One region of the Aquabacterium sp. A08 genome, then DNA from elsewhere that is predicted to be linked to it. Evidence: predicted binding sites of a transcription regulator. Region 1 holds the regulator's gene; each other region holds the start of a gene.

What was found. The regulator sigma-54, encoded in region 1, starts transcription at its own class of promoters, with help from an activator protein. The targets are predictions, from matches to a motif close to TGGCANGNAANCTGCTTT.
Region 2: a site for sigma-54 is predicted at 1,259-1,276, ahead of HA630_RS07480 (PQQ-dependent methanol/ethanol family dehydrogenase). Genes of this name have one in related genera too.
Region 3: a site for sigma-54 is predicted at 4,778-4,795, ahead of glnT (type III glutamate--ammonia ligase). Genes of this name have one in related genera too.
Region 4: a site for sigma-54 is predicted at 3,405-3,422, ahead of HA630_RS15175 (ammonium transporter). Genes of this name have one in related genera too.

Annotation. Positions count from the first base shown of each region.
Region 1 covers NZ_JAAQQT010000692.1:42,399-49,974, reverse strand. The annotation lists gene HA630_RS19820 (DUF2237 family protein) at 1-61, shown strand, start outside; gene argS (arginine--tRNA ligase) at 79-1,752, shown strand; gene HA630_RS19810 (SPOR domain-containing protein) at 1,767-2,402, shown strand; gene HA630_RS19805 (thiol:disulfide interchange protein DsbA/DsbL) at 2,513-3,157, shown strand; gene lptA (lipopolysaccharide transport periplasmic protein LptA) at 3,285-3,923, shown strand; gene lptB (LPS export ABC transporter ATP-binding protein) at 3,920-4,681, shown strand; gene rpoN (RNA polymerase factor sigma-54) at 4,692-6,293, shown strand; gene HA630_RS19785 (class I SAM-dependent RNA methyltransferase) at 6,346-7,576, shown strand, end outside.
Region 2 covers NZ_JAAQQT010000584.1:12,806-20,381, forward strand. The annotation lists gene HA630_RS07470 (quinoprotein dehydrogenase-associated SoxYZ-like carrier) at 1-48, shown strand, start outside; gene HA630_RS07475 (quinoprotein relay system zinc metallohydrolase 1) at 45-1,139, shown strand; gene HA630_RS07480 (PQQ-dependent methanol/ethanol family dehydrogenase) at 1,400-3,091, shown strand; gene HA630_RS07485 (c-type cytochrome) at 3,205-3,537, shown strand; gene HA630_RS07490 (hypothetical protein) at 3,586-4,347, opposite strand; gene HA630_RS07495 (hypothetical protein) at 4,351-4,875, opposite strand; gene HA630_RS07500 (hypothetical protein) at 4,889-5,503, opposite strand; gene HA630_RS07505 (hypothetical protein) at 5,507-6,283, opposite strand; gene pqqE (pyrroloquinoline quinone biosynthesis protein PqqE) at 6,318-7,490, opposite strand; gene pqqD (pyrroloquinoline quinone biosynthesis peptide chaperone PqqD) at 7,474-7,576, opposite strand, start outside.
Region 3 covers NZ_JAAQQT010000596.1:1,391-8,966, forward strand. The annotation lists gene HA630_RS08455 (LysR family transcriptional regulator) at 1-420, opposite strand, end outside; gene HA630_RS08460 (FAD-binding oxidoreductase) at 570-1,754, shown strand; gene HA630_RS08465 (electron transfer flavoprotein subunit beta/FixA family protein) at 1,769-2,530, shown strand; gene HA630_RS08470 (electron transfer flavoprotein subunit alpha/FixB family protein) at 2,552-3,505, shown strand; gene HA630_RS08475 (HutD family protein) at 3,502-4,083, shown strand; gene HA630_RS08480 (XRE family transcriptional regulator) at 4,111-4,713, opposite strand; gene glnT (type III glutamate--ammonia ligase) at 4,886-6,283, shown strand; gene HA630_RS08490 (class II glutamine amidotransferase) at 6,295-7,203, shown strand; gene HA630_RS08495 (protein glxC) at 7,191-7,576, shown strand, end outside.
Region 4 covers NZ_JAAQQT010000656.1:385-7,960, reverse strand. The annotation lists gene parC (DNA topoisomerase IV subunit A) at 1-977, shown strand, start outside; gene HA630_RS15180 (amidohydrolase family protein) at 1,024-2,094, shown strand; gene HA630_RS15175 (ammonium transporter) at 2,134-3,336, opposite strand; gene HA630_RS15170 (RidA family protein) at 3,467-3,937, opposite strand; gene HA630_RS15165 (transglutaminase family protein) at 4,061-4,966, opposite strand; gene HA630_RS15160 (circularly permuted type 2 ATP-grasp protein) at 4,972-7,542, opposite strand; partial or broken gene HA630_RS15155 (transglutaminase family protein) at 7,571-7,576, opposite strand, start outside.

The sequences.
Region 1 (7,576 bases):
GCGCGCCCTGGAGCACGTGGCGCTGGACGACCTGAAAGCCCACGCCTGGGTGAAGGCCTGAGCCTAAAATCCCACCCCATGCTCTCCGTCAAACACGAACTGCTCGCCGCCCTGGCCGCCGAGCTGGAAACCCTCTCGCCCGGCGCCGGCAGCAAGGCCGCGTTCGAAAACCCCAAGCAGGCCAGCCACGGCGACTTCGCCTGCACCGCCGCCATGCAGCTGGCCAAGCCGCTCAAGGCCAACCCGCGCCAGTTGGCCCAGCAGCTGGTGGACGCCCTGCAGGCCACCCCCGCCTTCCAGCGCTGGGTGGACGCGCTCGACATCGCCGGCCCTGGCTTCTTGAACATCAAACTCAAGCCCGCCGCCAAACAGCAAGTGGTGCGCGAGGTGCTGGCCGCGGGTGCCGCCTTTGGCCAGCAACCCAGCAACGGCCAACGCGTGCTGGTCGAGTTCGTGTCCGCCAACCCCACCGGCCCGCTGCACGTGGGCCACGGCCGCCAGGCCGCGCTGGGCGACGCCCTCTGCAACCTGTTCGAGACGCAGGGCTGGAACGTCCACCGCGAGTTCTATTACAACGACGCGGGTGTGCAGATCGAAACCCTGGCCAACTCCACCCAGCTGCGCGCCCAAGGCTTCAAGCCCGGCGACGCCGAATGGCCCGAGGCCGCCTACAACGGCGAGTACATCCAGGACATCGCCAACGACTTCCTCGCCAAAAAGACGGTGAAAGCCGACGACCGGGAATTCACCGCCAGCGGCGACGTGAACGACCTCGACGGCATCCGCCAGTTCGCCGTGGCCTACCTGCGCCACGAGCAAGACCTGGACCTGCAGGCCTTTCAGGTGAAGTTCGACCAGTACTACCTGGAGTCCAGCCTGTACACCAGCGGCCGCGTGGCGCAGGCGGTACAAAAGCTGATCGACGCCGGCAAGACCTACGAGCAGGACGGCGCGCTGTGGCTCAAGTCCACCGACTACGGCGACGACAAAGACCGCGTCATGCGCAAGAGCGACGGCGGCTACACCTACTTCGTGCCCGACGTGGCCTACCACATCACCAAGTGGGAACGCGGCTTCAGCAAGGTCATCAACATCCAGGGCACCGACCACCACGGCACCATTGCCCGCGTGCGCGCCGGCCTACAGGCCGCCGGCGTGGGCATTCCACAGGGCTACCCCGACTACGTGTTGCACACCATGGTGCGCGTGGTGCGCGGCGACGAGGAAGTGAAGATTTCCAAACGCGCGGGCAGCTACGTCACCCTGCGCGACCTGATCGAGTGGACCAGCGCCGACGCGGTGCGCTTCTTCCTGCTCAGCCGCAAGCCCGACACCGAATACACCTTCGACGTGGACCTGGCCATCCAGCAGAACAACGACAACCCGGTGTTCTACGTGCAGTACGCCCACGCGCGCATTTGCTCGGTGCTGGCCAGCTGGGGCGGCGACGTCGCCAGCCTGCAAGACGCCGACCTGTCGGCCCTGGAAGGCCCGCAGGCCCAGGCCCTGATGCTGCAACTGGCCAAGTACCCCGAGATGCTGAGCGCCGCCGCGGCCGACTTCGCCCCGCACGACGTGACCTTCTACCTGCGCGAACTGGCCGCCGCGTACCACAGCTACTACGACGCCGAACGCATCCTGGTGGAGGACGAGGCCGTCAAGCGCGCGCGCCTGGCCCTGGTCGCGGCCACCGCCCGGGTGCTGCACAATGGCCTGGCCGTGCTCGGCGTGAGCGCGCCACAGAAGATGTGAACCGAAAGCCCCCCATGACGCAAACCCCCCGCCCCCCCCGTGCCCTGCGCGGCGGCACCCTGCTGGGCTTCATCATCGGCCTGCTGGTGGGCCTGGGCGCCGCCCTGGCCGTGGCGGTGTACGTGACCAAGGTGCCGGTGCCGCTGGTGGACCGCGGCGTGCAGCGCAAACCCGGGCAGGACGCGATCGAGGCCGAGCGCAACAAGGACTGGAACCCCAACGCCGCGCTGTCGACCAAACCGGCCCCGCCCGCCGCCGTGACTCCCGCCGACGCCCAGGCTGCTGCCACGCCACCGGCGGCCGCCCCCGCGCCGGCGCCGTCCACACCCGCCGACCCGCTGGGCGCCCTGATCCAGGACCGCGCCGGCAGCCCCGGCCCGGTGGCGTCGGTCGAGGCGCCGCCGGCGGTGGACCCCTTCCATTACTTCGTGCAGGTGGGCGCCTTCCGCGGCCCCGACGAGGCCGAAGCCCAGCGCGCCCGCCTGGCCATGCTGGGCTTTGCCGCCCAGGTCAGCGAGCGCGAACAGGCCGGCCGCCCGGTGTTCCGCGTGCGCCTGGGCCCCTACCCCGCCAAGGCCGACGCCGAGGCCCAGCAGGAACGCCTCAAGGCCCAAGGCGTGGAGACCGCGCTGGTGCGCGTCCAGCGCTGAACCGGCTTGTGACCAGCTGTATCGCCCCGGAACTTTCCCGCGGCGACGGCGCCCCAACCCCAGAGCCGGGCCGAGACGGCCCCGCGACCGATCCACGGAGTGAAGCCACCATGCAAAGACGAGACTTTTCCCGCGCCGTGCTGGGCGCCACCGCCGCCGGCACCTTGGGCGCCTGGCTGCCCACCGCCGCCTGGGCCCAGGGCAGCGGCTTGCGCGAAGGCAGCGACTACCGCCGCCTGGCCCGCCCTGCCCCGGTGGACGCCCCGGCCGGCAAGGTCGAGGTGATCGAGTTCTTCGCTTACACCTGCGTCCACTGCTACAACTTCGAGCCCGCCTTCAAGGACTGGATGAAAACCGTGCCCGGCCACGTGGTGGCGCGGCGCTCTCCGGTGGGCTTCAACGCCTCCTTCGAGCCCCTGCAGCGGCTCTACTTCACCCTGGAGGCGCTGGGCCAGCTCGACGCCCTGCACGACCGCGTGTTCAAGGCCATCCACCAGGACCGGGTGCGGCTGAACAACGCCGACGCCATCATTGCCTGGGCCGCGGCGCAGGGGCTGAACCAGGCCCAGTTCACCCAGACCTTCAACTCCTTCGGGGTGGCGGGCAAGGTCAAGCGCGCGAACCAGCTGCAGGACGCCTACGAGGTCGAGGCCACGCCGTCGCTGGGCATCGCCGGGCGCTACTACGTGCCGGGCCAGGCCGCGCGCACCCTGACCGTGGCCAACGCGCTGATCCAGGAAGCGCGCAAGGGCTGAAGCGCGCCGGCCGCGCCACCGTGCGGCCGGCCCACCACCGCGACCCGCCGCGTGGCCCGGGCTTGTGCCCGCGGGCGCTGTGGCTACAATCGGCACACACCCTGCAAATGCAATTTTCGTGCCGATCATGACCACCACCCCACCACGCCACGCCCGGGCCCTGCGCGCCGCGCTGCTCGCCGCGGCCCTGGCGGGCGGGTTGTCCGCCCCGGCCCTGGCCGAGCGCGCCGACCGCCTCCAAGCCATGAACATCGAGGCCGACGCGCTGCGCTACGACGACGCACGCCAGACCAGCGTATTCACCGGCAACGTGGTCATCACCAAGGGCAGCATCGTCATCCGCGGCCAGCAGGTGGACGTGCTCCAGGACGCCCAGAACAACCAGTTCAGCACCGTGCTGGGACGCGAGGGCCAGCGCGCCTTCTTCCGCCAGAAGCGCGAGGGGCTGGAGGAGTTCATCGAGGGCGAAGCGCTGCGCATCGACTACGACAGCCAGGCCGACACGGTGAAGTTCATCGGCCAGGCGGTGCTGCGCCGCTACCGCGGCGCCACCCTGAGCGACCAGACCAGCGGCGGCACCATCGTCTACGACAACCGCACCGAGGTGTTCACGGTGGACGCCGGCGGCGCCAGCCGCTCGCCCGACAACCCCGGTGGCCGGGTGCGCGCCATGCTGACGCCCAACCCCGCCGCCGGCAACGCCGACGCGGCCGGCACACCGCCCCCCCGACTGCAACCCAGCCCGCGCCTGGAGTCCCGCCCGTGACCGGGGCCGCCGCCCCCGCCAGCCAGCTGCAGGTGCGCGGGCTGCAGAAAAGCTATGGCCGCCGTCCGGTGGTCAAAGACGTCTCGCTCACCGTGCACAGCGGCGAGGTGGTCGGCCTGCTCGGCCCCAACGGCGCCGGCAAAACCACCTCGTTCTACATGATCGTCGGCCTGGTGCGCGTCGACGCGGGCGACATTTCCCTCGACGGCCAGTCCATCCAGGGCCTGCCCATCCACCGCCGCGCGCGCATGGGCCTGGGCTACCTGCCGCAGGAGGCCTCCATCTTCCGCAAGCTGACGGTGGAGCAGAACGTGCGCGCCGTGCTGGAGCTGCAGACCGACGCCGCTGGCCGCCCGTTGCCCAAGGCCGAGATCGAGCAGCGCCTGACCGGCCTGCTGGAAGACCTGCACGTGCAGCACCTGCGCCACTCGCCGGCGCCGGCCCTGTCGGGCGGCGAACGGCGCCGGGTGGAAATCGCCCGGGCGCTGGCCACCAACCCGCGCTTCGTGCTGCTGGACGAACCCTTCGCCGGCATCGACCCGATCGCCGTCATCGAGATCCAGCGCATCATCGGCTTCCTAAAGTCGCGCGGCATCGGCGTGCTCATCACCGACCACAACGTGCGCGAAACGCTGGGCATCTGCGACCACGCCTTCATCATCAGCGACGGGCGGGTGCTGGCCCAGGGCACCCCGGCCGAGATCGTGGAGAACGCCGACGTGCGCCGGGTTTACCTCGGCGAGCACTTCCGCATGTGAGGCCGGGCGCATGAAGCAAGGCCTGTCCCTCCGCGTTTCGCAGCACCTGGCGCTGACGCCACAGCTGCAACAGTCGATCCGGCTGCTGCAGCTGAGCACGCTCGAAATGGCGCAGGAGGTCGAGCAGATGCTCGACGAGAACCCGTTCCTGGAGCGCGAACAGGAAGCCGCCGAGCGCGAGGACTTTGGCCTGGACCAGGCCGACGCGCCGGTGAGCCTGGGCGACCAGGTGAGCGAGTGGGCCACCGAGCCTGCCGCCCCCGCCCCGCGCGAACGCAGCGCCGACGCCCCCGGCGACGGCAACGACACCAGCCCAGCCGCGGAAGGCGGCGGCGAGGACAGCGCCCCGGTCGAACATAGCTGGGACGGCGACGGCACCGTGGAGCTGCGCGCCGACGACAGCGAATGGGGCGGCGACGCCCCGCCGCGCAACGGCGCGGCCGACGACGACACCGCCAGCGCCGCCGACCTGGCCAGCGAACACGTCAGCCTGGCCGCCCACCTGCACCAGCAGGCCCTGGCGCTGCGCCTGAACGACGACGAGCGCGCCGCGCTGTACTTCCTGATCGAGTCGCTCAACGACGACGGCTACCTGGCCGACCCCCTGCCCGAACTGGCCGAGGCCATCCTGGCGCAGGAAGAACAGGCCCGCGGCCGCGCCCTGTACGGCGACGAACGGCTGGCCCGCGCCGAAGAACTGCAACAGCTGCTGCACACCGTGCTGCACTGGCTGCAGCACATGGAGCCGGCCGGCGTGGGCGCGCGCCACCTGGCCGAATGCCTGACGCTGCAAATCCTGGAGCTGCGCAACAGCCCCGAGGCCCGCGCCGCCCTGGCCCTCTGCGAACAGCCGCTGGAGCTGATGGCCAAGCGCGACGTCAAGCGCCTGGCCACCCTGTGCGGCTGCACGGACGAGGTGGTCAAGGCCGCGCTCGCGCTGATCGCCCGGCTCGAACCCAAACCCGGCCGGCGTTTTGCCAACGTGGAGCGCAACGTGGTGGTGCCCGACGTCATCGTCACGCCCCAAGGCCGCGGCTTCAAGGTGCAGCTCAACCCCGAGGTGATGCCGCGCCTGCGCGTGCAGGACGTCTACGCCAACGCCATGCGCGGCCACAAGGGCGACAGCGCCCAGGGCATGCAGCAGCGGCTGCAGGAGGCGCGCTGGTTCATCAAGAACATCCAGCAGCGCTTCGACACCATCCTGCGCGTGGCCAGCGCCATCGTCGAACGCCAGCGCAGCTTCTTTTTGCACGGCGAACTGGCCATGCGCCCGCTGGTGCTGCGCGAGATCGCCGACGAACTCGGGCTGCACGAATCCACCATCAGCCGCGTGACCACCGCCAAGTACATGGCCACGCCCTTCGGCACCTTCGAGCTGAAGTACTTCTTCGGCTCGGCGCTGGGCACCGAAACCGGCGGCAACGCGTCGAGCACCGCGGTGCGCGCGCTGATCAAGCAGTTCGTGGCCGGCGAGGACGCCAAAAAGCCGCTGAGCGACAACCAGATTTCCGACATGCTCAAGGAACAAGGCATCGAGTGCGCGCGCCGCACCGTGGCCAAGTACCGCGAGTCGCTGCGCATCGCGCCGGCCAACCTGCGCAAGGCCCTGTGACCCCCGGGCGCGCCGCCCCGCCGACGCGCCCCCACCGACCCGAAAGTTCGCCATGAACGCCCTCACCCTGTTCCTGCCCTGCGCCGCCGGCGTGGAAACCTACCTGGCCGACGAGGTGCAACGCATCACCGGCGTGCCCGCGGGCGAGTTGCGCGTCGGCCGCGCCGGCGTGGAACTCGCCGGCAGCTGGCGCCAGGCGCAGCAGCTCAACCTGCACAGCCGCCTGGCCCAGCGCGTGCTGGTGCGCCTGGCGCGCCAGCCCTACCGCAGCGAACAAGACGTGTACGGCGCCGCCGCCGGCGTGGCCTGGGAAATCTGGTTCACCCCGCAGCGCACCCTCAAGGTCGAGATCACCGCCCAGCACAGCCCGCTGAAAAGCCTGAACTTCGCCGCGCTGCGCGTCAAAGACGCGATTTGCGACCGACTGCGCGACAAACGCGGCGAGCGCCCCAGCGTGGACACCGCCCGGCCCGACGTGCGCGTGTTCGCCCACCTGACGCACGAGGACGTGTCGGTGTACATCGACACCTCGGGCGAACCGCTGTTCAAGCGCGGCTGGCGCGAGGACAAGGGCGACGCGCCGCTGAAGGAAACCCTGGCCGCCGCCATGATCGCCGCCACCGGCTGGACCGGCTGGGACGAACAAGGCCGCCCGGTGCCGCTGTACGACCCCTGCTGCGGCAGCGGCACGGTGCTGATCGAGGCCGCGCAGGTGGCGCTCAACCTGGCGCCCGGCCGGCTGCGCCGCTTCGCCTTCGAGAAACTGCTGCCGCACCAGCCCCACGTCTGGCAGGCGCTCAAACAGGAAGCGCAAGCCGCCGAGCGGCCGCTGCCGCCCGGCACCGCGCCCTTCATCTTCGGCAGCGACGTCGCCTTCCGCATGGTGGACTTCGCGCGCCGCAACGCCGAGCGCGCCGGCGTCATGGCCGCGCTGGAACTGCGCGGCGGCGACGCCCTGCAGCGCCTGCCGCCCAGCCCCACGCCGGGGGTGATGCTGCTCAACCCGCCCTATGGCGAGCGCATCGCCGCCGCCGGCGTGGCCGGCCAGCGCGCGGCCACCCGCGCCCGCGAAACCGCCCAGTTCGCCGAGGGCGGCGAGAACACCGACTTCTTCGCCCAACTGGCCACGCACTGGAAAAAACACTACGCCGGCTGGTCGGCCTGGCTGCTCACCCCCGACCTGAAGCTGCCCAGCCAGATGCGCTTCAAGGAATCGCGCCGGGTGCCGCTGTGGAACGGCCCGATCGAATGCCGGCTGTTCCGCTTCGACCTGATGGCCGGCT
Region 2 (7,576 bases), on a different contig from region 1:
GGGCGCGACAACAACGGCAACCGCATCCACCACGAGGTGACGGCATGAGGGCCACCGCACACGGCCCCGCAGGCCGCACAGTACCGCTGCCGCACCGCGCCACGGGCTGGCGCCCGACCGGCTGGGCCGCCGGGCTGGCCTGGGCCTGCACCGCCGGGCTGGCCTGGGCGCAGGCGCCGGCACCCACCCCGCCCCTCGCAGCGGCCACGGCCACTGTGGCCCAGCCCGACGCCACCCGGCTCGACCACGGCCTGCGCCCGCGCGCCATCGCCCCCAACACCTGGGTCATCGAAGGCGCGGTCGCCGACTTCGGCCGCGCCAACGGCTGCAACATCATCAACACCGGCTTCATCGCCACGCCGGCCGGGGTGATCGTGGTCAACACCGGGCCGGGGCGGCTGTACGGCGAACAGCAGCGCCAGGCGATCGCCCGCGTCACGCCGCTGCCGGTGGTGCGGGTGCTCAACCTCAACCTGCACCCCGACTATTTTTTTGGCAACCAGGCCTACGGCGACGTGCCGACCGAAGCCCTGCCCGGCAGCATCCGCGGCATGCGGGCCGAAGGCCAGGCCTACGAGGACAACCTGTTCCGCCTCTGCGGCGACTGGATGAAAGGCACCGAGTCCACCCCGGCGCGGCAGGCGCTGCAGCCGGGCGTGTTCGAGTGGGGCGGCCACCGGCTGGAACTGCTGCGCCTGAGCGGCCACACCGACGACGACCTGGTACTGATCGACCACAGCACCGGGGTGGTGTTTGCCGGCGGGCTGGTGTTTGCCGACCGGGTGCCGACCACGCCACACGCCCGCCTGGTCGACTGGCAGGCCAGCCTGGAACGCCTGCGCCAGCGCGCCAGCGCCCTGCCGCTGCGGGTGATGGTGCCCAGCCACGGCCCGGTGCACACCGACCTGCGCGGCCTGGAACAGACCCGGGACTGGCTGCAGTGGCTGGCACACACCCTGAGCGACAGCGCCCGCGCCGGCCTGGACCTGGGCGAGGTGCTGGCCTTGCCGATTCCCCCGCGTTTTGCCGGCTGGGCCGCGTTGCCGGCGGAGTACGTGCGCTCGGTCACCCACCTCTACCCCCAGCACGAACTGGCCGCCTTGCGCGGCCAGCCGGCCCCGGGTGTCACAGGGCGTTGATCCAAAGTGGAACACCCTGTGACAACCCGCGCGGGGGGCGTTGCAACACTGTCACCACCGCCGGGGTGACGGGGCCGCGGCGGCGCGCCAAAACCCCGGGTAAGCCCTAGGCCCGGGCTTGGCACGCAATTTGCCCCATGGTGCCCGACACGTGGCAGTGGCGCAGAGGGCGCCCCGGCCCAACGGTCAATCGACATCCATGCCCATCCACAGACAGCAGGAGACTGAACGTGAAAAGAAAACTTTTGAGCATTCTGGTGATGGCCGCGGCCGCCCAGGTCGGCGCCCAGGTCACCAACGACATGATCGCCAAAGACGCCACCACCACCGACAACGTGTTGAGCTGGGGTTTGGGCACGCAGGGTCAGCGCTTCTCGCCCCTGGCCGACATCAACGCCAAGACCATCAACCGCCTGGTGCCGGTGTGGTCCATGTCCTTCGGTGGTGAAAAGCAGCGCGGCCAGCAGTCGCAGCCCATCATCCACGATGGGGTGATGTACGTCACCGCCTCCTACTCGCGCATCTACGCGGTCGACACCAAGACCGGCAAGAAGCTGTGGAAGTACGAGCACCGCCTGCCCGAGGGCATCATGCCCTGCTGCGACGTGATCAACCGCGGCGCCGCCATCCACGGCGACCTGGTGATCTTCGGCACCCTGGACGCCCAGCTGGTGGCCCTGAACCGCAAGACCGGCCGCGTGGCCTGGCGCGAAAAAATCGACGACTACGCCGCCGGCTACAGCTACACCGCGGCCCCGCTGATCGCCGAAGGCCTGCTGCTGACCGGCGTGTCCGGCGGCGAGTTCGGCGTGATCGGCCGCGTGGAAGCGCGCGATCCGCAAACCGGCAAGATGGTCTGGACCCGCCCGGTGGTCGAAGGCCACATGGGCTACAAGGACGGCAAGGAAAACGGCATCACCGGCACCACCAACGCCACCTGGCCGGGCGACACCTGGAAAACCGGCGGCGCGGCCACCTGGCTGGGCGGCACCTACGACCCGAAAACCGGCCTGGCCTACTTCGGCACCGGCAACCCGGGCCCCTGGAACAGCCACGTGCGCAAGGGCGACAACCTGTACTCGGCCTCCACCGTCGCCATCGACGTGAAGTCCGGCCAGATCAAGTGGCACTACCAGAACACCCCCAACGACGGCTGGGACTACGACGGGGTCAACGAGTTCGTGACCTTTGACATGGACGGCAAGCGCGTCGGCGGCAAGGCCGACCGCAACGGCTTCTTCTACGTCAACGACGCGGCCACCGGCAAACTGGTCAACGCCTTCCCCTTCGTCACCAAGACGACCTGGGCCACCGGCATCGACCTGAAGACCGGCCGCCCCAACTTCGACCCGGACAACCGCCCGGGCGACCCGACCGCCGCCGGCGGCGACGGCTCCAAGGGCAAGGCCGTGTTCTCGGCCCCGGGCTTCCTGGGCGGCAAGAACCAGATGCCCATGGCCTACAGCCCCAAGACCGGCCTGTTCTACGTGCCCACCAACGAGTGGGGCATGGAGATCTGGAACGAGCCCATCACCTACAAGAAGGGCGCGGCCTTCCTGGGCGCCGGCTTCACCATCAAGCCGCTGTACGACGACTACATCGGCTCGCTGCGCGCGGTCAACCCCAAGACCGGCAAGATCGAATGGGAAGTCAAGAACGAAGCCCCGCTGTGGGGCGGCGTGCTGACCACCGGCGGCGACCTGGTCTTCTGGGGCACCCCGGAAGGCTACCTGAAGGCCGCCGACGCCAAGACCGGCAAGATCGTGTGGCAGTTCCAGACCGGCTCCGGCGTGGTGGCCCCGCCTGTGACCTGGAAACAGGACGGCGAGCAGTACATCACCGTCGTCTCCGGTTGGGGTGGCGCGGTGCCGCTGTGGGGCGGTGAGGTCGCCAAGAAGGTCAACTTCCTGGAGCAAGGCGGCTCCGTGTGGACCTTCAAGCTGATGAAGTGATGTGAACGTCTCCGTGCCGGGGTGCGACGTCCGGCACGGACCTTGACGGCACCGCAGACTGCTGTGGTTTGGTCTGCGGTGCCTTTTTTGTTTCCGAATTTCGAGTTGTCCCGATGAACACCTTGTTGACCGCCGCCGCGGCCCTGGCCTTGAGCGCCGCCCTCGCCCCTGCCCACGCCAGCCTCGACCTGAACAAGGCCACCGAACTGGCCAAGGCCAGCGGCTGCTATTCCTGCCACGCCCCGGACGAAAAAATCGTCGGGCCCTCGTTCAAATCCATTGCCAACAAGTACGCCGGCGAGGCCGACGCCGCCGCCACCCTGGCGCAGTCGGTGCAAAACGGCTCGCGCGGCAAATGGGGCCGTGTGCCCATGCCGCCGCACGGCAGCCTGAGCCCGGCCGACCTGAAGCTGCTGGGCGGCTGGGTGCTGACCTTCAAGGACTGAACCCAGACCCCATGGCACCCGGCCTGGGGCAGGCCGGTGCCCGGTGGGTCAGCGCAGCAGTTCCGCGCTGACCACGCCCCCGATGAAGAAGCCGGCCGGCACCACCTCGCGCCGCTCCCACTTCACCAGCCCCACCCCACGGCAGTACCACTCGCGCCCGGTGAGGGGCACATCGCTGAACCCGTTGACCGGGTCGGTGTAGAGGTTGAGCTGCCCCACCCCTTCCACCCGCAGACAGGGCTGGAAACGCCCCGCCGGGGTGTCCACCGCATCGTCCACCGCCGCGATGCGCCATTGCATGTTCAGCCGGTGGGTGTGGCGCAGTTCGCGCGGGTATTCGTTGCGGCGCTCCAGCAGGTAGGGCACGGTGGGGCTGCTCCATTCGGTGCCCACCGCGTAGGGGGCCTTGAGCACCCAGCGCGGCGGGTCGTCGGCCTGGGGCTGGTCGTCGACCTCGGCGCGCACCGCCACGCGCTGCACGCCGGCGTCGCTGGCTTTCAGGTAAAACTCCACCCCGGCCGAATGGTGGCGCACCGCCACCGGGGCGTCGTCCCAGGTGGCGGTGCCGCGCACGGTCTGGGTCCAGACCTCGTCGCGGACCACGCCGTCCACCTCGTAACGCACCTGATAGGTCTGGTGGTGGCCGGCGTCCAGCGGGAACCAGCCGTCGCCCGGGGTCGGCCCGCACGCCGACAGGCCCAGGCCGGCGCCAACGGCCAGCAGCGCCGCGACGCGCCCTGGCGCCCGCCTGTCAGGGGCGAAGGGGCCAGAACCGCGAACGGCAGGCGTTGCAGGGTGGAAGGTACGCATGGCTCACTTCTCCGGCAGTTGGGCGCGGGGCACGTCGCTGAGGCGGATCTCCAGGTCCTGGTTGCCCGCCGGGCGCAGCCAGGTGGACCCGGACGGGCCGCGCCGCGGCGTGGTGGTGCCCATTTGCGCGTTGCCGTCGCGGGCCTTTTTCAGCCCGTCCTCCAAAATACCGCGCAGGTCCTTCTGGTAGGCCAAGCGGTAGGCGCGCGGCATCTCGACCAGCTTGCCGCCCTCCACCGGGTGCACCCACAGGAAGATGGCGCCGTCGTGGCCCCTGGCGGGCACCGGCTCGTCGAACACCGCGGACAGGAACACGAACTTGGGGGGCAAGCGGTCCACGCTGGGCCAGCCCGACACGCCGGTGAAGGTCTGCTGCGCCAGCACATAGAAGCCGCTGACCAGCGCAATGCCCGCCAGCTTGACCCAGACCGGCCAGCGCGTGGCCAGACAGAGCACGAGCAACAGAAACGCCAACAGGGCGTACAACACGCCCAGGATGAGCAGTTGCGAGGAAACGGCGGGGATCATCGGTGCGTCCTTGTCATTTCAGGCCCACGGTGTCGACCAGGGTGTAGGGTTCGGTGCTCAGGCCTTCGACGCCCCCGGCCTCGTTCAGGGTGAAGCGTACCAGCGTGCGCTCCTGGCCTTTGGCGCCGATGCGCGTCTGGCCGGTGTAGAGGATGTCGGCCTGCGGGTTGACCTTGACCACCGCCACCGACACGTCCACCGGCTGCTGGTCGCGGCTGTCGTAGTAGTGGGCGTTGACCACGTACTCGCCCGGCATCAAGCCGCGCAGGGTGGCGATCTCCTGGCGGATGGGGTTGGTGATTTCGCGCCCGTTGACGATGACGGTGTTGTTCTTGGCGCCGCGGTCGTCGCGGTCCAGGTGCATCAGGCCGGCGTCGCGCTGGCGGAACCACAGCACGTTGCCCTGCGGGTCGCGCACCCAGGTGTCCACGTCGTTGGGGTTGTTGTCGGGCCAGGACACGGTGATGATGAACTCGGCCTTGGCCGGGATGTCGCCTTTTTTGCGCGCTTGGGGGTTGAAGGCCAGCATCGCGATCACGAAACAGAACACGAACGCGATCAGGATGTTGAACAGCATGTCGTAGAACGGGTCGGCCTCGGTGTCGCGGGCCGGTCTGCCGATCGCCATGCCTCAGCCTCCGCGCTGGCGTTCGCCCAGGGCCAGGATGTCGGCCACCAAAGCGTCGGCGTGGCGGTCCAGGCGCATCAGTTGCAACCCCAGCAGGATGTTGCCGGCCAGGCCGGTCATGGTGGTCAGCAGGGCAATGCCCAGGCCACCGGTCAGGCTCTTGAGCAGCTGCGCCGACTGGCTCGGGTCGAAGCTCTGCATCTGCCCCAACTCCAGCGCCAGCACCGAAAACCCGATCACCTTGCCCAGCAAGCCCAGCTTGAGCTGGATGCCGTTGAACCACCAGGCCATCTCGTGCGGGCCGTGGCTGGCTTCGGTGAGCAGATCGCGCGCCACGCCCACGTCGGTGCCGCGCTGGCGCACCGCCTCCAGGTAGGCATGGGCCCAGCGCCGGTCGATCGGGGCACCGGTCTGCCCCACCCGGCCGGCCACCCCATCCGCAGGGCACAGGGCAGCGGCATCCACGGCAGTGTCACCCGCGGCCGGCCAAGGCGCCGGCCAGGCCAGCAAGGCCTCGCGCTGGCGCCCCAGGTGCCAGGCGCGCACGCCCACCCAGCCGGTGCAGGCGGCAAACAGCAGCACGATCACCAGGGTCAGGCCAGTCGGGTCGGCCTGCAGCAGCATGGCCCACACGCCGCGTTGGTACAACAGCCAGGCACCGGCCAGCAACAGGCCGGCGTGCGCCGCCCACAGCAAAAACAGCCCTTGCGGGCCTTGCTCCAGCGCCAGCGCCGGGCGCTGGAACCACGGCAGGCGCCGCACCAGGGAGGCGCCGAACATGGCATGGTGGACCTGGCTGACGCGACCCATGCCGTCAGCCCCTGGCGCCGCAGCCACCGGGCACGGCCCCGGCCTGCGACAGGGCGCGCGCCTCGGTGTCGTTGCGGAACACAATCGGCTGCGTGGGCACGGCCGAGGCGTTGCGCACGATCCGCACCACTTTCTCGTGGTCCGGCGACTTGCCGCACACCGGGTCGGCCGCGGCCGCGTCGCCGGCCAGCAGGTAGGCCTGGCAGCGGCAGCCACCAAAATCCTTTTCTTTCTCGTCGCAGCTGCGGCAGGGCTCTTGCATCCAGTCGTAGCCGCGGAAGCGGTTGAAGGCGCCGCTGCCGTGCCAGATGTCGTGCAGGGGCAGGTCGCGCACGTTGGGCAGTTGCAGCCCGGGCAGGTTGCCGGCGTTGTGGCAGGGCATGGCGGTGCCGTCGGGCGCGATGGACAGGAACACCTTGCCCCAGCCGTTCATGCAGGCCTTGGGGCGCTCCTCGAAGTAGTCGGGCACCACGAACAGCACCCGGCAACGGTTGCCGATCTCCGCACGGTAGCGGTTGACCACCGCCTCGGCCTCGACCAGTTGTTCGCGCGTGGGCAGCAGGTGCTGGCGGTTCTGCAGCGCCCAGCCGTAGTACTGGGTGTTGGCCAGTTCCAGGTACTCGGCGCCCAGGTCCAGCGCCATGTCGATGATCTTGCCGACGTGCGGCAGGTTGTGCCGGTGCAGCACGCAGTTCATCACCATGGGCCAGTCGTAGGCCTTGATGAGTGCGGCCACCTTCTTCTTGAGCTCGAAGGTCTTGGTGTGGCTCAGGAAGTCGTTGAGTTCGCGGGTGGAGTCCTGGAAGGAGAGCTGGATGTGGTCCAGCCCGGCCTCCTTCAGGCGGCGGGCGCGGCTGTCGTTGAGGCCGACACCGGAGGTGATGAGGTTGGTGTAGAAGCCCAGGCGGTGGGCCTCGGCCACCAGTTCTTCCAGGTCGTCGCGCACCAGCGGCTCGCCGCCCGAAAAGCCCAGTTGCGCCGCGCCCATGGCGCGGGCCTGGCGCAGCACGTCCACCCACTCGGCGGTGGTCAGTTCGCGGTCGTAGCGCGGGTAGTCGGTGGGGTTGTAGCAGAACACGCAGTGCAGCGGGCACTTGTAGGTCAACTCGGCCAACAGCCACAGGGGCGGGCCGGCCGGGGGCGGCGCGGCGGGGGCAGTGTCAGTCGATCCAGCCACGGCGCTGCCCCTCCTGCACCAGGGCCGCGACCTGCTCGCGGATGCCCTGCACGTTGAACAAGGCCTGCAGTTCGGCCACGATGTCG
Region 3 (7,576 bases), on a different contig from region 1:
CCACATCAGCATCTGCTGGGCCGAGCCCGACAGCGCACGGATCAGGCTGGGGCCGACGGTGGCGGCGAAGGAATCGACGCAGCCGAGGTGGATCTGGGCGTGCGCCTGGCGGGCGCTGGCGCGCACCTGGTCGACCAGGGTGCGCGCCTGGGCCAGCAGCCGGCTGGCGCGCTCGCGCAGCACCTGCCCGGCGTGGGTGGGCACGGCGGGGCGCACCTCGCGGTCCAGCAGCGGTGTGCCCAGGTCGGCCTCCAGGGTCTTGACGGCCTGGCTGAGCGCGCTCTGGCTCACACCGAGCTGCTGCGCGGCCAGCGCCATGGAGCCGGCGTCGCAAACGGCGACGAAGGCTTCCAGTGCCTGCAGGTCGGGCAGGACGCGCGAACGGCGGGGCGGGCGGGGGCCGGCGGAGCGGGGAGACATGGTGCGCATGGTGTCAGGTTCGGCCGCAGGCGGCCACAAATTCAGAAAAACCAAAACATAGCATCGAAATGGCTTCAGTTGTGTGGCGCCCGGTGGGGGCCGCCTAAGCTGCAGCCATCGCCAACCTTTTTCCACACAGAAAGCCCCCCATGCAAAGCTATGACGCCATCGTGATCGGCGCCGGTGTGATCGGCAGTTCGGTCGCCTACCACCTCGCCCGCCTGGGCGCCAAAAATGTGCTGGTGCTCGACCGGTCGCAGATCGGCGCCGGCACCAGCACCCAGTCCTCCGGCATCCTGCGCACCCACTATTCGGTGATCGAAAACGTGGAACTGGCCAAGAAATCCTGGTCGGTGTTCCAGGACTTCGCCGGCTACCTGGGCGACGAAGAGGCCTCGGCCGGCTTGGTGAAATGCGGCTACCTCATCTGCGCCCCCGAGGGCCCGAAGCTGGAACCGCTGCGCGCGGCCCTGGCGGGCCAGGAACGCATGGGCGTGGAGGTGCGCCTGATCGACCAGGCGGAAGCGCGCACCCGACTGCCCATCGCCCAGTTCGACGACGCGGCGCTGATCGGCTTTGAACCGGAAGCCGGCTTCGCCGACGCCTACCTGGTGGCCACCGGCTTTGCCCGCGCCGCGCGCCGCCTGGGCGTCAAGATCATGGAAGGCGTGAACGTGGAGCGCCTGCTGCTGGACGGCGGCCGCGTGGTCGGCGTGGAAACCAGCCAGGGCACCTTCCACAGCGACACCGTCATCAGCACCCAGAACATCTGGGCCACCGACATCGAAAAATGGACCGGCGTGCCCACGCCCGTCAAGGCCGAACGCCACGCCGTGCTGGCCCTGGAGGGCCCCGAGGCCTACAGCTTCCAGATGCCGGTGTTCAAGGACCTGGGCTCGCCCGGCATGCTGTACTGCCGCAGCTACGGCGGCAACCAGATGCTGGTGAGCGAAGGCACGGTGGGCGAGACCCTGGCCGCGCCCGACAACGAGCAGGGCGACATCTCCATGGACTACGTGGTGGAGGTGGGCGGCCAGGTGGCCGAGCGCTTCCCGTCCTTCGGCGAAGCCGGCCTGGCTTCGTCCTGGACCGGCGTTTACGACGTCACGCCCGACTGGAACCCGGTGCTGGGCCGCCTGCCCGACGTGCCCGGGTTGGTGGTGGGCTACGGCTTCTCCGGCCACGGCTTCAAGCTGTCGCCGGGCGTGGGCCTGGTGCTGGCGCAGGAAGCGCTGGGCCTGCCGACCGAGGTGCCGCTGACCCCCTACGCCCACGAGCGTTTCCGCAGCGGCCAGCTGCTGACCGGCCGCTACGGACTGGGCGCCGTGTCCTGATCCGGAGGCCCACCATGCATGTACTGGTTTTTGTCAAGCGCGTGGTCGACTACAACGTCAAGGTGCGGGTGCGCAGCGACGGCACCGGTGTGGACACCGCCGGGCTCAAAATGTCCCTGAACCCCTTTGACGAGGTGGCGGTGGAGCAGGCGGTGCGTTGGCGCCAGGCGGGTGTGGCCAGCCAGGTCACGGTGGTGGCCTGCGGCCAGCCGGTGGTGCAGGACGTGCTGCGCACCGCCCTGGCCATGGGCGCCGACCGCGCCCTGCTGCTGGACCCCGGCAGCGCCGCGCCCGACGGCCCGGCCGTGCTGGCCGGCCTGGCCGCGCTGGTGCAGCGTGAGGGCGTGGACCTGCTGCTGTGCGGCAAACAAGCCATCGACGACGACCTGGGCGACACCGCCCCGGCCCTGGCCGCCCTGCTGGACTGGCCGCAGGCGCTGTCGGTCAACCGCGTCGAATGGACCGACGGCGGCCTGCGTGCGGACTGCGACGGCGACCTGGGCCTGGAACAGTGGCGCCTGCCGCTGCCCGCCGTGCTGGGCGTGGACCTGCGCCTGTGCGACCCGCGCCCCATCGGCCTGCCCAGCATGATGAAGGCCAAGAAAGCCCCCATCGACACGGTGGCGCTGGCCGACCTGGCCGCCGACACCCCGGCCCACTGCAGCGTTGCCGCCTGCACCACCCCGCCCGCCCGCGCCGCCGGCCAACGCCTGGCCGACCTGCCGCAACTGCTGGCCCAGCTGCGCCAGCTGCCCGCCCTGCAACCCGGCGCCTGAAGCGCCCCAGGAACCCGTCCCATGACCACCCTCGTCCTCGTCGAACACGACGGCCAACACCCCGAACCCGCCAGCCAGCAACTGCTGGCCGCGGCCCTGCAACTGGGCGACCCGGTGCACCTGCTGGTGCTGGGCGCCCAGGGCGCGGCCGTGGCCCAGGCGGTGGCCGGCTGGGCCGGCGTCGGCCAGGTGCTGCTGGCCGAACACCCGCAGTGGGCCGCCCCGTCGGCCGAAACGCTGGCGCGCCAGCTGGAAGCGCTGATGCCTGGCTACCGCACCCTGCTGGCCAGCCACCGCGCGCTGCACCGGGGCGCCCTGCCCCGCGCCGCCGCCCGGCTGCAAGCCGCCTACCTGAGCGACGTGCTGGCGCTGCCCGCCCCCGACCGCTTCGTGCGCCCCCTGTACGCCGGCAGCGTGCTGGCCGAGGTGCAGACCCACAGCGCGCGCCGCCTGCTCACCGTGCGCCCGGCCGGCTTCGCCGCGGCCAGCGGCACGCAAACGCCCTGCCCGGTGGTGGCGCTGGCCTCGGTCGAACCCGACGCCCGCACCCAGTTGGAGCGGCGCGACGCGGCCAGCAGCAGCCGCCCCGACCTGGGCCGCGCCCGGGTGGTGGTGGCCGCCGGCCGCGGCGTGGGCGCGCGCGAACACATGGGCCTGGTCGAGCAGCTGGCCGACCACCTGGGCGGCGCGGTCGGCGCCTCGCGCGCGGCGGTGGACGCCGGCTTCGCCCCCAACGCCATCCAGATCGGCCAGACCGGCAAGACCGTGGCGCCCGACGTCTACCTGGCCTTCGGCATCTCCGGGGCGATCCAGCACCTGGCCGGCATCAAGGACGCGGGCGTCATCGTCGCCGTGAACAAAGACCCGGACGCGCCCATCTTCTCGGTGGCCGACCTGGGCCTGGTGGGCGACCTGTTCGAGGCGCTGCCGGCCCTGACCGCCGGCCTGCCGGCTGCCCCCACGGGGGCCGCATGAGCGTGGGCCCCGCCCCCTGGCGGCGTTTTGCCATCGAGGACCTGCCGCGCGAACCCTGGCGCAACGGCGCGGGCTGGACCCGCACCGTGGCCAGCCACAGCGAGCAGGACACCTTGTGCTGGCGCGTCAGCGTGGCCGACATCGGCGCCGCCGGGCCGTTTTCCGTGTTCGACGGCCTGGACCGCACCGCGGTCATGGTCTGCGGCGCCGGCCTGCGGCTGGCGGGCGAAGGCCAGGCCTGGCACTTTGAAGGCCCTGGCGCCTACGCCCAGTTCCCGGGCGAACTGGCACTGGCCTGCGACGCCCCGCGCGTGCCCACCCAGCTCTGGAACGTGATGGTGCGCCGTGGCCGGGCCCAGGCCGACCTGCTCATCGCCGAGGGCGACACGGTGGCACTGCCCCAAGCGCCCGACGTGCTGGCGCTGGTGCTGCGCGGCCACTTCCAGACCCACGGGGCCGACACCGGGTCGCTGACCCTGGGCACCGGCGAAGTCCTGCACCTGCACGGCCCGCTCGCCCCCACCCGACTCTTCCCCACCGGGCCCGACGGCCTGCTGCTCGTCACCGCCCTGCGCTGAGGCGCCGGGCCCCTCGGTGCCCTGGCTTCATTCCGCGCTGCGCGGGTAGACGATGAAGGACAGGAACTTGATCGGGCACTTCACCAGCTTTTCCGGCCCGTGCGCCACCTCCCCCTGAAACGTCAGCGCATCGCCCGGCTCCAGCAGGTAGGTGTCGTGGCCACAGCGGTACTCCAGCTGGCCCTCCAGCATGTACAGCAGCTCCGTGCCCGGGTGCTGGAAGGTGGGGTAGTGCTCCGAATCGTCGTCCATGGTGATCAGAAAGGGCTCGAACAACTTGATCGGGCCCTGGTCGTAGGCCAGCAGCTGGTAGGTGTGCCCGCTTTTGGTGCCGCGGCGCACCACTTCCATGCCCGCGCCCTTTTTGATGTGCTGGGCGGTGTTGACCGACACGTCGTACTTGCTGAACAGCATGGACATGGACACCCCGAGCGCGCGCGCGATGCGCGCCAAGGTGTCCATGCCGGCCGAGGTCTGGCCGTTCTCGATCTTGGACAGCATGCCCCGGCTGATGCTGGCCTGCTCCGACACCTGCGCGATCGTCAGCCCGTGGCGCTGGCGCAGTTCCTTGATGGCGGAACCGACCGCTTCCTCCAGCGAAACGGCGGGTTTTTCAGCGGTTTTGTTCATCGGCCTCTCCTTGACGGTCGTTCCAAAAAGTGTAGGCGCTCGGCACCCACGAAATATTCACATCAGGCACAAATGTTGCATTACAAGAAACATCGACAGCGGTCATGCACCAATGCCGACACCTGGTCCCCCGATCGTTCGCCGCCCCCATGCCTCACACAGGAGCTCAGCCTTGAACACACTTGCCACCCCTTTCGCCAACCCCTTCGACCCGGGGGCCCTGGTGCCCCCCAAGCGCTTTGAGCGCGTGGAAGACGCCCAAAGCTACCTCAAATCCCAGGGCGTGGCCTATGTGCTGGCCCAGTTCGTGGACATCCACGGCGTGGCCAAGGCCAAGTCGGTGCCGGTGGACCATTTGAACACCGTCATGACCGATGGCGCGGGCTTCGCCGGCTTTGCCATCTGCGGCGTGGGCATCGAGCCACACGGCCCCGACTTCATGGCCGTGGGCGACCTGTCCACCGTTTCGCTGGTGCCCTGGCAACCCGGGCTGGCGCGCATCGTCTGCGAAGGCCACGTCGAGGGCGAGCCCTGGGCCTACGACAGCCGCGTGGTGCTGAAAAAGCAAGTGGCGCGCCTGGCCGAACAGGGCCTGACCATGTTCACCGGCCTGGAACCCGAGTTCTCGCTGCTGCGCCGCCACGCCGACGGCAGCATCGTGCCCCACGACGCCAGCGACACCCTGGCCAAGCCCTGCTACGACTACAAGGGCCTGTCGCGTACCCGGGTGTTTCTGGAAAAGCTCTCCGACGCCATGCGCGCCACCGGCATCGACGTCTACCAGATCGACCACGAGGACGCCAACGGCCAGTTCGAACTGAACTACACCTACGCCGACTGCCTGACCTCCTGCGACCACTTCGTCTTCTTCAAGATGGCCGCCAGCGAGATCGCCAACGAACTCGGCCTGATCTGCTCCTTCATGCCCAAGCCCTTCGCCAACCGGCCGGGCAACGGCATGCACATGCACCTGTCCATCGGCGACGGCCAGCGCAACCTGTTCCAGGACAAGGCCGACCCGAACGGGCTGGAACTCTCGCCCATGGCCTACCAGTTCATGGCCGGCCTGCTGCACCACGCACCGGCACTGACCGCCCTGTGCGCACCCACCGTCAACTCCTACAAGCGCCTGGTGGTGGGCCGTTCGCTGACCGGCGCCACCTGGGCCCCGGCCTACATCAGCTACGGCGACAACAACCGCTCGACCATGGTGCGCATCCCCAAGGGCCGGCTGGAACTGCGCCTGCCCGACGGCGCCTGCAACCCCTACCTGGCCACGGCCGCCGTCATCGCCGCGGGCATGGACGGCATCGCCAAGGGCATGGACCCGGGCGTGCCGCGCAACGTCAACCTGTACGAGTGGAGCGAGGCGCAACTGGCCGAAGCCGGCATCGGCCTGCTGCCGCAGAACCTGAACGCCGCGCTCGACGCGCTGGAGGCCGACACCGTCATCCGCGAGGCGCTTGGGCCGGTCACGGGCGAGTTCCTCAAACACAAGCGCATGGAGTGGATCGAGTACATGCGCCACGTCTCCGAGTGGGAAGTCAAGCAATACCTGGAATTTTTCTGAAGGAAGCAACCATGTGTGGAATTGTGGGTTTGTTGTTGAAAAAGCCGGCGCTGTACAGCCGCCTGGGCGAATTGATGGTGCCGATGCTGATCGGCATGACCGAGCGCGGCCCGGACTCGGCCGGCATGGCCGTGTTCGGCCAGCCCTTGCCGGAAGGCCAGCGCAAGATCAGCGTCTATTCGGGCCTGACCGAAGCCGGCGCCGCCTACGACTGGATAGGCCTGGCCGATGCCCTGAACGCGGCCCTGGGCGTGCACGCCCACGTCGTGGCCAAGGGCAACCACGCCGTGTTCACTTTTGACGGCCCGGCCGAACCGGTCCAGGCCTTTGTGCAAGCGCAGGACGCCAAGCTGCACCTGCTGTCCACCGGCCGCGGCATCGAGCTGTACAAGGACATCGGCACCCCGGCCGAGGTGGCGCAGCGCTACGACTTCGGCGCGCTCACCGGCAGCCACCTGGTGGGCCACACCCGCATGGCCACCGAATCGGCCGTCACGCCCGACCGCGCCCACCCCTTCACCGCCGGCGAGGACTTCTGCCTGGTGCACAACGGCTCGCTGTCCAACCCCAACGGCATCCGCCGCATGCTGGAGCCGCGCGGCATCCGCTTCGAGACCGACAACGACACCGAGGCCGCCTGCCGCTTCCTGGAGTGGCGCCTGCGCGAGGGCGACACCCTGCACGCGGCGCTGCAAAAGGGCTTCGAGGCGCTGGACGGCTTCTTCACCTTCCTCATGGGCACGCCGACCGAGCTGGCCCTGATCCGCGACCCCTTCGCCTGCAAGCCGGCGGTGGTGGCCGAAACCGACGACTACGTCGCCATCGCCTCCGAATTCCGCTCGCTCGCGCACCTGCCGGACGTCAAGCACGCCACGGTTTTTGAACCCGCACCCGAGGAGATGTACGTATGGAAAATCTGACCTTTGACCTGAGCGCGCGCACCGTCCGCGAGCTCAACCAGCACCTGCACGGCACGCCCGAATCGCTGGCCGGCCAGCACATCACCGTGCTCAACCCGGACGGCGCGCACAACATCGCGGTCGGCATCAACGCCCCGGTGCAGGTCACCGTGGTGGGCCATGCCGGCTACTACGCCGCGGGCATGAACAAGTTCGCCGACGTCACCATCGAAGGCAGCGCCGGCACCGGCGTGGCCGAGAACATGATGAGCGGCAAAGTCCACGTCAAGGGCTTCGCCTCCAACGGCGCCGGCGCCTCGGCGCACGGCGGCCTGCTGGTGATCGACGGCGACGCCGGCCTGCGCTGCGGCATTTCGCTCAAGGGCGCCGACAT
Region 4 (7,576 bases), on a different contig from region 1:
AGGAACAGGGCAAGCTGGAAGACATCCTGGCCAACCCGGCCAGCCTGCGCCGGCTGATGGTCAAGGAAATCGAGGCCGACGCCAAGGCCTTTGGTGACGAGCGCCGCACACTGATCCAGGCCGAGAAGAAGGCCGTGGCCGAGATCAAGGTGGTGGACGAGCCGGTGACGGTGGTGGTGTCGGCCAAGGGCTGGGTGCGCGCCCGCACCGGCCACGGGCACGATGCCGGGGGGTTCGCTTTCAAGGCCGGGGACGGTCTGTACGGCACGTTTGAGTGCCGCACAGTGGACACGTTGATCGTGTTCGGCAACAACGGCCGCGTCTACAGCGTGCCGGTGGCCAGCCTGCCCGGGGCGCGCGGCGACGGCCAGCCCATCACGACCCTGATCGACCTGGAAGCGGGCACGCAGCCGGTGCATTTCTTTGCCGGGCCGGCGGGCGCCACCTTGCTGCTGAGCGGCTCGGGCGGTTACGGCTTTTTGGCCACGGTGGACGACCTGGTGAGCCGCCAGAAGGCCGGCAAAGCGTTTGTGGCGCTGAACGCCGGCGAAACCCTGTGCGCCCCGGCGCTGGCCAGCGGCGGCCTGGTGCTGCGCCTGGCCGCACCCGACGGTGCGGTGGTGGCCCCGCCTGCTGCACCTGAAGGCGGTGAAGCACAGTCGGCGCTGGCCCCGGCCACGCACGTGTGCTGCGTGTCCACGGGCGGGCGCATCCTGACCTTTGAATTGAGCGAGCTGAAGCGTCAGCCCAAGGGCGGCCGTGGCCTGATGCTGATGGGTTTGGACGGCCCCGATACCCTGGCCGGTGCGGTGGCCTACACCCGCAGCGTGCGCATCGACGGGGTGGGGCGCGGTGGCAAACTGCGCGAAGAAACGCTGGAAATCCGCAGCCTGAACAACGCCCGCGCCGCCCGAGGGCGCAAGGGCAAGGACGCGAGCTTCGGCTTCAAGCCGGGCCGGGTCTGGCGCTGGGTGTGAGCGTGTGCAACAGGCCCCGCACCTGGGCCGAACGAAGGGGATGACGATGTTCCGACGGAGCGTGTGGGCGTGTGCGGTGTGGGCCCTGTGTGCGCTGGGCCACGGCGCGGCGGCGCAAGGAACGCCAGGGGTGCCGATGGTGGACACCCACAACCACTTCCAGGCCGGCAAAGACCGCAATTTTGTCGCGGGCCTGAAAGCCGCGTTGCGCGAGATGGACCGGGTCGGTATCGCCCGCATGTTGCTGATGCCACCGCCTTTGCCCCAGGAGCAGGGGCCGATGTACCACGACATCGAGGACCTGCAGTTCGCGCTGAAAGACGCTCCGGGCCGGGTCGCCTTGCTCGTGGGCAGCTCCCTGAATGTGATGATCCACAGCGTCGCGCCGCAAGACGTGACCGAGGCGGTGAAAGCCCGTTTTGCGGCCAGGGTGAAGGCCATCCTCGACCAAGGTGCGGTGGGCTTGGGCGAAATCGCCATCCACCACGTGTCCATTCCCGCCATGGGGTCGCAGCACGCCTACGAGTTCGTCCCGGCCGACCACCCGCTGATGTTGCTGATGGCCGATCTGGCGGCAGAGCGCGGCGTGCCGATCGACCTGCACATGGACCTGGTGCCCGAGGACATGCCCCTGCCCGCGGCGTTGCGGCCCAATCCGCTCAACCCAGACACCTTGCCCGCCAACGCCGAGGCTTTCAAGCGATTGTTGCGGCACAACCCGAAAACGCGTTTCGTGTGGTCTCACGTGGGGTTCGAGCCCTTGTTGACGCGCCAGCCTCAGCGCGTGCGCGAGTGGCTGAAGGCGTTTCCCAACCTGTACATGAGTTTCCGCCTGAACCGCGGCCACGCCCACCCGGCCGCCGCCCTGGGGCCGGATGGCCAGCTCAAACCGGCGTGGATGGCGCTGGTGACGGAGTTTGCCGACCGTTTCCTGCTGGGCAGCGACTCGTTCTACGACCGCGACGGCGTGGCACGGGGTGGGTTGGAGCCCGGCTCCAACCAGGGGCTGCGCGCCTTGCGCAACTTCATCGATGCGCTGCCACTGCCGGTGGCCCAGGCCGTGGCGCACGGCAACGCGATCCGGTTGTACCAACTGCCCCCGCTGACGGTCCCTTGATGGGCGTGCTGGGCCCCAGGCTGGGGCCCAGCGTGCGCGTCACCAGTTCGATTCGCGCTCTGGCGTGGCGCGGATGCGGTGCAGCGACAGGTCGGCGCCTTCATACTCTTCTTCCTGGCTCAGGCGCAGACCGACGGTGGCTTTGAGCAAGCCGTACACCGCAAAGCCGCAGGCCAGGGCCCAGGCCACGCCCAGGCCCGTACCCAGCAACTGGGCACCGAAACTGACGCCACCCAGGCCGCCCAGCGCCTGCTGGCCGAAAATGCCGGCCGCGATGCCGCCCCAGGCGCCGCACAGGCCGTGCAGCGGCCACACGCCCAGCACGTCGTCGATCTTCCATTTGGTCTGGGTCAGGGTGAACAGGGTCACGAACAGTGCGCCCGCCACCGCACCCACCACCAGCGCGCCCAAGGGGTGCATCAGGTCGGAGCCGGCGCACACCGCCACCAGCCCGGCCAGTGGGCCGTTGTGCACGAAGCCGGGGTCGTTCTTGCCCGCCACCACGGCGGCCAGCGTGCCGCCGACCATGGCCATCAGCGAGTTCACCGCGACCAGGCCCGAGATCTTGTCCACGGTCTGCGCGCTCATCACGTTGAAGCCGAACCAGCCGACGATCAGGATCCACGAGCCCAATGCCAGGAAGGGGATGTTGGAGGGCGGGTGGCCGCTGACCGCGCCGTCCTTGCGGTAGCGGTTGGAGCGGGCGCCCAGCAGCACCACCCCCCCCAGGGCCAGCCAGCCGCCCACGGCGTGCACCACCACCGAGCCGGCGAAGTCGTGGAAGGCGGCGCCGGTGAGGGACTGGATCCAGTCCTGCACACCGAAGTGGCCGTTCCAGACGATGCCCTCGAAAAATGGGTAAACGAAACCGACGATGACCGCGGTGGCGATGAGCTGCGGCCAGAACTTGGAGCGCTCGGCGATGCCACCCGAGATGATGGCCGGGATGGCGGCGGCGAAGGTCAGCAGGAAGAAGAACTTGACCAGTTCGTAGCCGTTCTTGTGGGCCAGGGCCTCGGCGCCGGTAAAAAAGTGGGTGCCGTAGGCCACGCCGTAGCCGACAGCGAAGTACACCACGGTGGACACAGAGAAGTCCACCAGGATTTTGACCAGGGCGTTGACCTGGTTCTTCTGGCGGACCGTGCCCAGTTCCAGAAACGCGAAACCGGCGTGCATGGCCAAGACCATGATGCCGCCCAGAAGGATGAAAAGGGCGTTGACGCCCTGAGTTGGTGCTTCCATGCTTGTCTTTTGTGCGCGAGGTACTTTTTTGATGCATGCCCGGGTCGCGATACCCGGGGCACCAAAGACAAGCAGGAAGCGCGCCAATCTGATGCGTGATGCACCAAATGTGGCAGATCTTCTCCCGATGTCAGGCCAACTCGGCCATCAGCTCGATTTCCACGCAGGCGCCCAGGGGCAGTTGCGCCACGCCGAATGCACTGCGGGCGTGCGCACCGACCTGCGGGCCAAAGACCTGGCCCAACAGTTCGGAGCAGCCATTGGTGACCAGGTGCTGTTCGGTGTAGCTGCTGGTGGAGTTGACCAGGCTGAGCACCTTGACGATGCGCTTGACGCCGTTGAGGTCGGTGCCGGCCGCCACGCAGGCAGCGTGCAGCGTGCCCATCAGGTCCACGGCCACGGCGCGGGCGGCGGCCTGGGCCTCGGCGGTGGTCATGGTCAGGCCGACCTGGCCGACCCAGGGCTTGCCGTCCTGCTTGGCGATGTGGCCGCTGAGCAGCACCAGCTGGCCGGTTTGCACGAAGGGCACGTAGGCGGCGGCGGGCACGGCCACGGGGGGCAGTTCGATGTTCAGGGACTTGAGGGTGTCGTAAACGCTCACGCGGGTTCTCCAGAAAAGGGAGCGGCCCGATGGGGCCGCGGTCGACGCATTCTATGCAGTGGGCCAGGCGTGCGAAGCGGCATCCGCCGAATTCGTGCGCCGGCTGCAGCGGTGATGCCGCCGTCAGGCGTCGGCGGTCAGGGCGCTGAACTCGGCTTCCGGTGCCACGGTGACGGCCACCTTCAGCGCGTGGCTGCCGCCGCCCTGGATCACGCCGCGCAGCGGCGACACGTCGCCGAAGTCGCGCCCCAGGGCCAGCGTCACGTAGTCTTCGCCAGGGCGTTCCACCCCGCTGCGGTGGTTGGTGGGGTCGAAGTCGTGCCAGGCGCCGCCAAACGGCACCGACACCCAGGCGTGCGAGGCGTCGGCGCCGACCAGCCGGGGCTGGCCCGGGGGCGGCTGGGTCAGCAGGTAGCCGCTGACGTAGCGCGCCGGCAGGCCTAGGCTGCGCAGGCAGCCGATCATGATGTGCGCAAAGTCCTGGCACACGCCCTTGCGCTGGGCCAGCGCCTCCAGCACCGGGGTGTGCACGTCGGTGCTGGCGGTTTCGTAGGTGAAGTCTTCGTGGATGCGGGCCATCAGGGCCTGGCAGGCGTCCAGGAACGGCCGCTGCGGGCCGAACACGGGGCGGGCGTAGTCGGCCAGCTGTTCGTGCCGCGCAATGTAGGGCGAGGGGAAGACGTATTCGCTGGCCGGCTCGTACGGCGCGCCGGCGTGGTACTGCAGCCGTTCGCGCACGGCGGGCCATGGGTCGCTGTCGGGCAGGGGCTCGGGGGCGGTGGTCTCGACCACGCTGTCGGCGGTCACGTCCAGCGCGCCGTGCGGGCTTTGCAGCGCGAAAAAGGTGCGCCAGTTGCCGAAGGCGTCGGTGCGGTCTTCGCGTTGCACCGGGTCGGGGGCCACCGTGAGTTGGTGCGACAACACCCGCTGCCCGGGCAGTTCGCGCGGCCGCAGGTGGGCCATGTGCTGGGCCAGCACCACCTGGCTGTGGTAGTGGTAATGGGTGTGGTGGCGGACGTGCAGCAGCATGGCGTTCAGGTGACGATGCTGCGGTTGACCCGGTCGGCGTGGCTGAAGTAGGCGTGGCCCAGCCGGTCCGACAGCTCGTGCGCGGCCTGGCTGCAGGACTGCAGCAGTTCCAGCAGCCCCAGGTAGGTGGTTTGCTGGCTGGCCGGGCCGGCCAGGGCGCCGCTGAGCGCGATCAGGTCCCAGGCGCCGGGGTCGGGCAGGTGCTGCTGCAGGGCACTGGCGGGCTGGCCATTGGCCTCGGGCAGTTTGGCCACACGGCTGCGCAGGGTGGACAACACCCAGGCCAGGGAGCGTGGGTTGTCGCGATGCGTCACCAGCATGTCGAGCAGGGCCACCAGGTCGCGGCGCTGCTGGTAGTGGGCGTGGAAGGTGATGGTGCTGTCGAACAGCGCGAGCAGGGCCTCGTAGCCGCTGTCCTCGAAGGCGGCGCCGGTTTCCAGCGCCGTGGCCAGGGCGTGGGCCAGGGTGCTCAGGCGTTCGATGTGGCGGCCGATGCTGAGCATGCGCCAGCCGTCGTCGCGCATCATGCGGTCGGTCTGCGCACCGGTGATGCCGGCCAGCCATTCGCTGGCTTCTTCCAGCGCTTCCAGCGCCTCCTGGCTGGCGTAGTCGGCGTCGGCGCTCAGGCTTTGGTGCTGGGCGGCGAACTCGCTCTCCACCCGCTCGATCAGGTTGCGCTGTTCCTGCGACAGGCGTTCGCGCACGTTGCCGGCGGCCTGGCGCAGGCTGCGCAGGTTGTGGCCCACGCTGTGGGCGCCGGAGTCGGCCCCCAACTGGGCGATGAGGGAGCGCTCGAACACCCGCGGCGCCTGTTGGGCGTTGGGCACGTCGGCCAGCACCAAGCCGTTGTACTTGGCGCAGGCCGACAGCCAGGCCAGCAGTTCGGGCGAGCCCTGTTCCTCGCCCTGCAGGCAGCGCAGGGTGACGCGGGCCAGCCGCACCGCGTTGTCGGCGCGTTCGGTGTAGCGGCCCAGCCAGAACAGGTTTTCGGCGGAGCGGCTGGTGATGGGGCGCTTTTGCAGCGCCACGCTCAGGGTGCTGGGCGCGCAGTGCAGCAGGCTGGTGCGGTCGACCTCGCCGTGGGTCAGCACCCAGCAGTCGGCGCTGCTGCCGCCGCGCTGCATGGAGGCGATCTGCTGCCCGCGCGGCGCCAGGCGCACCATGCCACCGGGCAGCACCCGCCAGGACTGCGGCCCGTCGGCCAGCGCGAACACGCGCAGCATGGCCGGGCGCGGCGCGATGTCGCCGCCGCGCCAGGTCGGGTTTTGCGACAGCGGCAGGTAGGCCTGCAGGGTGTGCTCGTCGGGCTGGCGCACGATGCGGCCGGTGAGCTGGTCGATGCCCGAGGGCGTCAGGCTGGGGCCGATGACCGCTTCGCTGCCCGGGCGCGGGTAGGTGCTCTTGACCACCCCGTGTTTGAGCATGGGCAGCGCGCCTTGCAGGCTGGCGGCTTCGCCGCACCACCAGGTGGCCAGCGAGGGCAGGGCCAGCGGTTCGCCCAACAAATGCCGGCTGATGGCGGGCAGGAAGCCCAGCATGGCGCTGGATTCGAGCGGCGCCGAGCCCGGCGCGTTGGCCAGCAGCAGGTGGCCGGCGCGCACCGCCTGCATCAGCCCGGGCACGCCCAGGGCCGAGTCGGCACGCAGCTCCAGCGGGTCCAGCCACTGGTCGTCCAGCCGCTTGATCAGCACGTCCACCGGCTCCAGGCCCTGCAGGGTCTTGAGGAACAGGCGCTGGTCGCGCACCGTCAGGTCGCTGCCTTCAACCAGGTTCAGGCCCAGGTAGCGCGCCAGGTAGGCGTGCTCAAAATAGGTCTCGTTGTACGGCCCCGGGGTCAGCAGCGCGATCCTCGCCTGGCTGCCGTTGGGGGCCAGGCGGGTCAGCCCCTGCATCAGCGCCTTGTAGCTGGCGGCCAGCCGCTGCACCCGCATGTCGGCAAACGCCTTGGGGAACTGGCGCCCGATGGCGATGCGGTTTTCCAGCAGGTAGCCCAGCCCCGACGGCGCCTGGGTGCGGTGCGAGACCACCCACCAGCGCCCGTCCGGGCCGTGGGCCAGGTCGAAGGCGGCGATGTGCAGCCAGGTGTCGCCGGCGGGGCGCACGCCGTCCATGGCGCGCAGGTAGCCCGGGTGGCCCTGCACCAGGGCGGTGGGCAGCAGGGCTTTGCGCAACAGGTCACGCGGGCCGTAGATGTCGGCCATGATGGCGTTGAGCAGCCGCGTGCGCTGCAGCACCCCGGCTTCGATGCGGGCCCAATCTTCCGGGCTGACGATCATCGGGAACAGGTCCAGCGACCAGGGGCGTTGCTGGCTGTGCTCGTCGGCGTAGACGTTGTAGGTCACGCCGTTGTCGCGCAGTTGCTGGTCCAGGCTCTGCTGGCGGCGGTTGAGGTCGCCAAAGCCCTCGAAACCCAGGTGGTCGAAAAACTGCGACCAGTGCGGGGCCAGCCCACGGGCCGGGCCCTCGCCGGGGCGCAGTTCGTCGAAATGCCCGGCCGGCACCGACAGGGCGAGCGAAGCCGCCAGGGCGGCCGCGCTGGTGTCGTCGGTGGGCTGGGGGCTGGGGCGTTCGGTCACTGGGGTGGAGTATGCCGAAAACCCGTCCTCACTG